3 regions of the Planococcus antarcticus DSM 14505 genome follow, and region 2 is predicted to be linked to each of the others. Evidence: riboswitches for the same ligand, from Rfam matches in the RefSeq annotation. Region 2 holds a riboswitch; each other region holds the start of a gene.
What was found. A riboswitch is a leader RNA that binds a small molecule or an ion and turns the genes downstream of it on or off. The one in region 2 is predicted to bind S-adenosylmethionine.
Positions count from the first base shown of each region.

Region 1 (3,279 bases), 430 kb from region 2:
CCCAATTTTAAGTCCGGTACCATTCAAACTAGGGAAGCCATAAAACTTTTTATCCTGATCTTCTACAAAAAAAGATGGAAAGTTAATGGCATCATAAAGCTCGGAAGGCGCTTCAAACCAGCCAAAGACTTTGCGGGTCGGCTGAATTGGCAGATCTAAGTCCGGCAACAGTTTTGCTGCCCATGCTCCCGCCGTGACGATTACTTTTTTTGCATAAAATATCGTGTTAGCGGTCGTGATTTTTACACCCTTTTCGTCATTCAGATCAATGTGCTGAACAGGTGTATGAGTCACCAGATGTGCTCCATGTGCAAGGGCCTTTTCTTTATAGGCCCGAATGGCATTCTCACTGTAAATGATACCCGATTCGGCCTCAAAGCAACCGATAAAATGATCTGGTACAGAAAATCCAGGCCATCTTTCTTTGATTTCATTGTTGCTAAGTATCTCTAACGGCAGGTTATACTTTTGAGCAGCCGCAATCATTTCCTGAAGAAAAAGGGAATCTTTTGGACCAAGGCAGATAACACCGGTTTTTTCGAAAATTTTGGAGCCTGTTTGCTGTTCTAGCTCCTCCCACAATTGCTGGGCGCGCTTCACTAACGGAACATATTGTCTGCCTTCGCCGTAAGCATGCCGGATTAAGCGGGTATCCCCATGATGGCTGCCATTAATGTGTGGTGGATCGAAGGCATCAATCAATACCGTCTTTACTTTTTGTTGGGCCAAAAAGGCGCCGGCAGCCATTCCCATTGTTCCGGCGCCAATTATCGCGACATCAAAAATAGCTTCTTTTGTCATTTCTTTCGCTCCGATCCTCGCTCTGATCAATCCGTTTCTTTGTGCGTTTTACTTATGGTGATTTTTTATAAGCATTTCATATCAATATGTAGACTGATTCTAACTGCGATCCTTGGTTTTTGACAAGTATTATTTTGTATAAAACTAAATTTTAAGAAAAATGAGTTTGACAAGAGAGGCTATGTCCCATACTATCGTTAATATTCAAAAAACTAAATAACTTATCAAGATAGACTGAGGGGCATGCCCTGTGACGTCCAGTATTCATCACTTTTATGAGAAGTGTTAATTCCTTCAAAGTGTTTTATTCTGAGAGATAAGAATTCGACTAGCCCTTCTTTCCTATTGGAAGAGCTTTTTTTATGCATAAAGGTAAATTATGTTGATTATTTACTCGTTTGAAAGAGTGGAGATTTGCTATGATATGAACAAATTTAGAAAAGGTAGACATAGCGTAGAGCTTTTCTTTTGTTCATTTAACAAAAAAAATACGTCATTGCTTTTTTACCATTAAATTGACTTACGACTCTCTGTCCAAACAAAGTGTAAGCATAGCAACCAGAAATAATTTGCAGCTGGAGAAACGATCCAGGATTTAGAAAGGATGTTTAGGAATGAACCCAATTGAAGAAAATTTGAACAACTTCCCTAACGTCATTGTTGATGGAGCAATGGCTACAGAGCTCGAAAATTACGGCTGCAATTTAAATGACCGTTTATGGTCAGCGAAAATATTAATGGGAAATCCGGAATTGATCAAGAAAGTTCACGTAGATTATTTCCAGGCAGGTGCAGATTGTGCGATCACTGCGAGCTACCAGGCGACGATTGAAGGATACAAAGAAAGGGGGCTGACGGAGGAAGAGGCAATCGGCTTGATCCAAAAATCTGTACAAATTGCTTCAGAGGCCCGTGACGAATTTTGGACAGAGTTGGATAATCAGTCGAATAGACCAAAACCATTGGTTGCTGCCTCTGTCGGTCCATACGGTGCTTTTCTGTCGGATGGCTCTGAATATCGCGGCGATTATTCGTTAAGTGAAGATGAACTGATTGCCTTCCATAAAGAGCGGATTCGTGTATTAGTTGATGCGGGAGCAGACATATTAGCGTGTGAAACCATTCCTTGCTTGGCAGAAGCCAAAGCAATCGGCATCAATTGTTCAGCACCTCATATTATTGAGTCGCTGATGACCGAAGTGAAGAGCCAAACGGCCAAACCAATCATTGTTTATCCGAACTCAGGAGAAGAATACGACCCGACCAGCAAAACATGGGGAGAAGGTTCTTCAGAAAATCAGTTTACCCCGAGCACACAACGCTGGTATGAAGCGGGTGCTCAAATCATTGGAGGATGCTGCAGAACAACACCTGAGGACATTGCAGGCATTGCCGCTTGGGCTCGTAAATAAAATGGTTTTAAGGGATCAGGCAGCCGTGTGGAGAGCCTGATTCCTCTTATTATTTAATGTATGCATAAGGAGAATTTGCCGCAAATAACTGTTGTCACCAGCCGAGTCGCGATCTTGATGGATTATTCCCTTATCAAGTTTTCAATTGATCCTAATAAACGGTAAAATTAGTTCTTAGAAGCTCATAAAAGGGGGAATGTACATGAATGAAATTATTCAACAGAAATTAAAAGGGATAGAAGAGAAATTTAACGTGAAAATTTTATATGCGGTTGAATCCGGAAGCAGAGCATGGGGCTTTCCTTCAAAAGACAGTGATTACGATGTTCGATTTATTTATGTTCATTCGCCGGCATGGTATCTCTCAATCGATCCACAGGGAAGTGCAGCGAAGAGGGATGTGATTGAAGAACCGATTAATGATTTATTGGACATCAGCGGCTGGGAGCTTACAAAAGCGCTGCGCCTTTTCAGAAAAAGCAATCCACCGCTTTTGGAATGGTTAAGAAGCGGGATCATTTATTATCAAAAAGATTCTTTTGTTGATCATATACGCTCCTTGGAGTCGAATGTATTTTATCCAAATTCGATGTTGTACCATTACTTGAATATGGCAAAAAATAATTACCGTGAATACCTGCAAGGTCCAAATGTAAAAATTAAAAAATATTTTTATGTGCTGCGACCGATATTGGCGTGCAACTGGATTGAAAAATACCATACGACACCACCCATCAGCTTTAATGAATTAATGGAAGATATCGTTCCAGCAGGTGATTTGAAAAATGAAGTTCAGCATCTTTTAAAACGCAAGCTGGCAGGCGACGAAATGGATCTCGAAGCACGCATTAGCGTGATTAACGACTTTCTGGAAAGTGAAATGGAACGGCTGGAGGAGTATACAAAAACACTCAAAGTCGAAGTAGAGGATCCAACAGAAATGCTAGACGAATTATTTAGAGATACATTGCAGCAAACCTGGAAATGACACGCTGGTTTTCGCAGGATTGTGTAATTGTTAATGATTGAAGAAAATCTATTGAAATGTAGTTGTCTGTAATCGGGA
Region 1 covers NZ_CP016534.2:3,680,659-3,683,937, reverse strand. The annotation lists gene solA (N-methyl-L-tryptophan oxidase) at 1-801, opposite strand, end outside; SAM riboswitch class I at 1,020-1,124, shown strand; gene mmuM (homocysteine S-methyltransferase) at 1,416-2,213, shown strand; gene BBH88_RS18055 (nucleotidyltransferase domain-containing protein) at 2,416-3,201, shown strand.
Region 1: linked by a shared signal. The riboswitch ahead of mmuM (homocysteine S-methyltransferase) and the one ahead of BBH88_RS15965 (methionine ABC transporter ATP-binding protein) in region 2 are both predicted to bind S-adenosylmethionine.

Region 2 (3,279 bases):
CGGTTGGATATAATCACTGAACTCCACAATATCGACCGTATAGCCCTTTTCCTCCAAGCTTGGCACAATTGCCTGGCTCAGCATATCACTGTAAGGCCCCGCAGTAGCACCTAATTTAATGTCTTTTGAAGCTTGTTCTGTCCCTGCCGATTCATTTTCTTCTCCACTGCCGCATGCTGCCAAAGCGAGCACACTTGCTGCCACTATCAATCCTGGTTTTTTCATGTCATTCTCCCCTTATCGTTTATCGATGGCTTTCGCTGTATAATCTCCTGCCAGTTGAATCAATTGGACCAGCACAATCAAAATGACGACTGTGACAATCATGATGGTATTATCGTACCGGTAATAACCGAAGCGGATGGCCAAATCTCCAATGCCTCCGCCTCCTACAACGCCGGCCATGGCAGAATAGGCCACTAAACTGATGATCGTCAATGTAACGCCTTGGATAATGCTCGCTTTCGCTTCTGGCAGCAGAACGTCTTTAATAATCATCCAGGGTGTGGCCCCTACTGCAATTGCTGCCTCGATAACACCCTTATCGATCTCACGGAGTGAGGTTTCCACAATCCGTGCGAAAAAAGGAATGGCTGCAACCGATAAGGATACGCTTGCCGCAATCGGGCCAATTGTCGTTCCCGTAATGAATTTCGTCAACGGGATAAGTGCCACCAATAAAATAATAAACGGAATAGAGCGAACGATATTAACAATAAAACCGACCACGGAATTCACTGGACGATTTTCAAGAAACAAGCCGCGGTCAGTGATGAACAGCAAAATTCCCAGTGGCAAACCAACGATTAATGCCACAGATAATGAGATGCCAATCATCGTTAACGTTTGAAAAAATGCAGTCTGTATTTCCGGCCATAGCTCGATAATTCGTCCCCATTCAATGCCCATTCGGAATCACCTCCACGATTGCTGACCTGCTTTCCATATACTTTAATGCATCCATCACAGCGGACGAAGTCCCTTTCAATTCCATGATGAAAATGCCAAGAGGCCGTTCTTGAATGTATTCGATTGCTCCGTGCAAAAAATTACCTTTTATCGGATAATGCTGCAGCATGTCAGAAATTACACCTTCTCCTGCTACAGTGCCCTTGAATAGCACTTTCACCAGGGTCCCTGTAAATTCGCTCAGGATATGCTCTGGAACATTGAATGATACGACACTGGAAATGAATTCCTTCGTCAAATCTTTTTGGGGCTCTGCAAAAATGTCGTATACCTGTCCTTCTTCAATGACGCGTCCACCCTGCATGACTGCCATTCGGTCACAGATTTCTTTAACTACATTCATTTCATGGGTGATCAGCACAATCGTGATGTTCAATTTGCGGTTGATGTCTTTCAATAACCGCAAGATAGATAAAGTCGTATTGGGATCAAGTGCAGATGTTGCTTCGTCGCACAACAACACTGCCGGATTGTTGGCCAATGCCCGCGCGATACCGACGCGTTGCTTTTGACCGCCGCTCAACTGGGCTGGATAGACATCCCGTTTGTCGGATAAACCGACCATTTCCAGCAGCTCTTCTACACGGGTTTCAATGCTTTTCGCGGGGGTGCCTTCTGCTCGGAGCGCAAAAGCGATATTGTCGTAAACTGTCTTTTGGCTGATCAGGTAAAAATGCTGGAAGATCATACCGATTTTCAAACGCGCTTTTCGCAGCTGTCCTCCGTTCAGTTTGGTCAAATCTTTGCCATCTACTGTCACGCTGCCTGAGGTTGGCCGTTCAAGCAGGTTGATGCATCGGATCAGCGAGCTTTTGCCGGCGCCTGAATAACCGACGATGCCAAAAATTTCGCCTTTTCCGACACCCAATGAAACATTGTCCACTCCGGTGACGGTGCCATGTTTAGTTGTATATGTTTTTGTCAATTTCTGAATCTGTATCATAGCTTCCTCCCGCCAACAAAAAGATGCCTCTTTCATCAAGAAAGAGACATCAAAAAGTTTAATTTCTCGACTTATCTTCCGGAACATTTGTGTGTTCCGCAGGACTTGGCACCTTCCCATTCGGGGGTTGCCGGACGTCATAGGGCCTAACCCTCGGTCTCTCTTGATAAGTTCTTGTTATTTGATTGAATTTTATGTTACAGACATTACTGCGGAGTGTCAATCGACTTTTTGAATTTTTCGTACAATTTCTCGCGACGATCATCGAAAACCGGAATTCGTTTCCGGACTTCCTCTACTTCAGCCAAATCGACTTCCACGTAACCTACGCCTTCTTGCTTCTTCATATCCAAACGAACCTCTCCCCAGGGAGCAATTACCATCGTGCTGCCGCCAAATTCATTGTTCGGGTCGCTGCCGATGCGGTTCACTGCAACGATAAAGCATTGGTTCTCGATGGCGCGTGCCTGCAGCAGAATACGCCAATGGTCAATCCGTGCTTCCGGCCATTCCGCTGACACAAAAACAAGTTTTGCGCCGTTCAGCGCCTGAGCACGAATCCATTCGGGAAAACGGATATCGTAGCAAATAACTCCGCCATAAACAGTGTCGTCCAGTTTAAAGGTACCAAGTGTATCTCCTTCTTCAAGATGGATATGCTCATCCATCAAACCGAAGCGATGTGCTTTGTCGTATTCTGAAACAAGCTCACCGTTTTTATCGACAACATACATCGTATTATAAAAGCTGTTATTTTTCTCTGTTGAAACAGAGCCCCCAACAATATTCACAGCGTGTTCTTTTGCAAAACTTTTCAGCAACTCTACTGTCCGGTTAGTACTGTCTGCCAAAGCGCTGAGTTCAGTCAATGCATATCCTGTGTTCCACATTTCAGGCAAAACGATTGTCTCCGCCCCGTTCGCGGTTGCCTCTTTTAAATAATTCATGACTTGCTGATAGTTCTGTTCGGGCTCTCCGAATACGATATCCATCTGAACACATGCAATTTTCATATTTTCTCCTCCAGTAGACAAGCTAACTTAAATTCTATAAGATTCGGAGTAGATGTGCAATTATTTCGAAAACAAGGAGAATCTTATGGAATTTTCAAATCGCCTGCAAAACCTGCCCCCACAATTTTTTGCATCACTGGTTGCCAAAACAAGCAAAGCCATAGCCGAAGGCCGTGACGTCATTAACCTTGGCCAGGGCAATCCCGACCAGCCGACGCCTGACCATATCGTCAAAGCGCTGCAAATTGCCGCAGCTGATCCAAAAACGCATAAGTATTCACCTTTCCGTGGAATTTCAGAATTGCGTCAAGCTGCAGTGGATTTCTACAAACGTGAATACGGCGTAGACATCGA
Region 2 covers NZ_CP016534.2:3,247,951-3,251,229, forward strand. The annotation lists gene BBH88_RS15955 (MetQ/NlpA family ABC transporter substrate-binding protein) at 1-225, opposite strand, end outside; gene BBH88_RS15960 (methionine ABC transporter permease) at 238-909, opposite strand; gene BBH88_RS15965 (methionine ABC transporter ATP-binding protein) at 899-1,912, opposite strand; SAM riboswitch class I at 1,981-2,085, opposite strand; gene BBH88_RS15970 (carbon-nitrogen family hydrolase) at 2,119-2,925, opposite strand; gene BBH88_RS15975 (pyridoxal phosphate-dependent aminotransferase) at 3,011-3,279, shown strand, end outside.

Region 3 (3,279 bases), 150 kb from region 2:
TACTATTCGATTCGTGAGTCTCACTTTATGGTGAAATAACAAAAAAGTCAAGGGAGTTTTTGAATTTTTTTCACAATCTTTAGAATAGACGAAGAAACAATCTAGAAATCCGACTCAGTTTGAGGTTGTAGTTTTCTTTCGGAAAACAGAAGATACTTTGTTTTCAGTGCCATCCTTTATTCGAATAATGTTTTCCCGATGTTTCCATGCGGCCATGGCAAACAGTATAGAGGCTATCAGCCATGGCCAGTTTCCGGAAGCAGGACCGAAAGCGATTACGAAATAAACTGCATATAGTACAAGTACACCAATGACCAGGTAGTTTGTCGCGAGCGAAACGCTGATCAATAATAGCAAGCCAAGTAAACCAAGTTTCCAGTCGAGGGCTACCATGACGCCTATAACGGAAGCGGTGCCTTTGCCTCCTTTAAAGTTCATATAGAAGGGGAAATTATGGCCAAAAACAACACCAGCACCGGCAACAAATAATAATGCCCATATCATTTCAGTTGAAAAACTACCTGATTCCAATAACAGGCGCAGACCTGCAACGGCAGCAAACCCTTTAAAAATATCAATAAATGCAACAAGCAAACCGTATTTCCAGCCCAGCACGATGGCAGCATTGGAAGCTCCGGAGTTTTTCACCCCTTCTTTTTTGACGTTCACCCCTGATAATGCTTGCGCTGCAAGGGATCCGTGAAAACAACCGATTACATAGCCTCCGATAAATAATAACAAAATCCAGATAAGCATACAGATTCCTCCTCTATTACTTGATAACGTTTGAGGAAAGAGAAGGTTTCGAAATTTTTTGACTAATACACTTGACAAAAAGCGCCATAGTTTTTATAATTCACAACAAGACGAAAAACCAAATCAAATACTCTTATCGAGAGTGGCGGAGGGATAGGCCCTGTGATGCCCGGCAACCAACAGACGATTCTGTCTGAAAAGGTGCTAATTCCTACAGAATCGATTGATAGGTTCTGATAGATAAGAGGAGGAAACTCCGTAATTTACGGCCCTCTTCTTAGCGAAGAGGGCTTTTTGTTGTCCTCTTCGGCAATATGTATCAATAAAAAACAGGGGGAATGGAAAATGACAAACTTAAAACCAGAAACATTATTGCTACACGGCGGGCAACAACCGGATCCAGCGACAGGGTCAAGAGGAGTGCCAATCTACAAAACCACTTCTTACGTCTTCAAGGATACACAACATGCACAGGATCTCTTCGGCCTGAAGGACACCGGCAATATCTATTCGCGCATCATGAATCCAACAGTTGATGTCTTTGAACAGAGAGTAGCATTATTAGAAGGCGGTACTGCAGCAGTTGCTCTTTCTTCGGGAATGGCTGCCATCGCATTCTCTATTTTAAATATTGCAGAAGCCGGCGATGAAATTGTAGCAGATAGTAGTCTGTATGGCGGCACTTACAATTTATTTGCGAACACCTTGCCGCGTTATGGCATCACGACCACATTCGTGGATGCTACAGATCCGGAAAATTTCAAAGCGGCAATTACAGAAAAAACCAAAGTTTTATTCGGTGAAATTATCGGCAACCCAAGCCTGAATGTCTTCGATGTAGAAAAGGTAGCAACAATTGCACATGAAAACGGAATTCCGTTATTGATTGATAACACATTTGCTTCTCCATACGGCAGCAATCCGATTGAATTTGGTGCAGATGTGGTTATTCATTCCGCTACGAAATGGATCGGCGGGCATGGCACAACGATTGGCGGGGTAGCCGTGGATGCTGGAACATTTAATTGGGATAATCCACGCTTCCCGAACTATACGCAGCCAGACGAATCGTATCACGGACTGCGTTATGGCATTGATGTGCCAGATGCGGCATTTGCGACAAAACTGCGCGTGCAACTATTGCGGGATTTTGGACCATCACTGAGTCCGGAAAGTGCGCATGCTTTTCTTCAAGGACTGGAGACGCTGCATTTGCGCATTCCGAAACATAGCAGCAATGCTCAGCTTATTGCGGATTATTTAAGGCAGCATCCACAAATCGAATGGGTCAATTTCTTAGGATTTGAAAATCATCCTTCCCATCAATTAGCGAAGAAATACTTGAAGAATGACGGATATGGCTCGATTGTCAATTTCGGTATCAAAGGCGGACGTGAAGCGGGCCGTAAAGTGATCGATAGCGTCAATCTCTGGTCGCATGTAGCCAATGTAGGAGATGCCAAATCGCTGATCATTCATCCGGCTTCCACCACGCATCAGCAGCTGAACGATGAAGAACTGAAATCATCCGGAGTAACGGAAGAGTTGATCCGCTTGTCTGTTGGGTTAGAAAACGCAGAAGATTTAATCGCCGATTTGGAGCAGGCGATACAGGTAGCCGTATTGGAAAACGTATAAGGAGGGATTTTCATGAAGACAGTATCCATCGGCTCTTTAACTCTGGATTCAACTGAGATTTTAAACGACGTAGAACTTGCATACGAACGTCTCGGAGACAAAAAAGCTCCGGCTATTCTGGTGTGCCATGCATTGACAGGCGACCAATATGCAATTGGCACAGAGGAAAATCCAGGGTGGTGGGCAGGATTAATCGGACCAGGCAAGCCGGTGGATACAACTGTTTTTCAAGTGATTACCTTCAACGTACTGGGCGGCTGCCATGGCTCGACTGGCCCATTATCAAAAAATCCGGAAACAGGAGAACCTTATCGTGCTGAGTTTCCAACACTGACCATACGTGATATGGTGCGGGCCGAATATCATGCCTTGAAAAAACTGGGGATCGACCATCTTGCCGGCGTGATAGGCGGCTCATTGGGTGGAATGAAAACCTTGGAATGGGGAAAATCGTATCCAGAATTTATTGATGCGGTTCTTCCTTTAGCTGTCACACCCTACTACGGCGATTACGGTGTTGCTTTTAACCATATCGGCATTTTGGCGATTGAGAATGATAGAGATTTCAACTCTGGAAATTATGAGGATTCGGCACTTTTAAAAGGATTTCAAGTAGCCAGAATGGCAGGCATGCTCACTTACCGCAGTGGCAATATGTTCAATCAGCGATTCGGACGCACCAGCGATGGCGATGAATTCAATGTACAGTCGTACTTGAATTATCAAGGTAAGAAATTGGCAGGGCGTTTTGATGCCAATAGCTATGTACTGCTGCTGAAAGCTATGAACACGCATGACATTCAAGATGCTGTTTTGGACATTCCTGTCTATTCCTTGTCCTTTACCCACGATTTACTTTATCCAAGTGAATTGATGGTTCCCTGG
Region 3 covers NZ_CP016534.2:3,099,030-3,102,308, reverse strand. The annotation lists gene BBH88_RS15215 (glycerol-3-phosphate acyltransferase) at 115-756, opposite strand; SAM riboswitch class I at 887-1,003, shown strand; gene BBH88_RS15210 (O-acetylhomoserine aminocarboxypropyltransferase/cysteine synthase family protein) at 1,102-2,394, shown strand; gene metX (homoserine O-acetyltransferase MetX) at 2,407-3,279, shown strand, end outside.
Region 3: linked by a shared signal. The riboswitch ahead of BBH88_RS15210 (O-acetylhomoserine aminocarboxypropyltransferase/cysteine synthase family protein) and the one ahead of BBH88_RS15965 (methionine ABC transporter ATP-binding protein) in region 2 are both predicted to bind S-adenosylmethionine.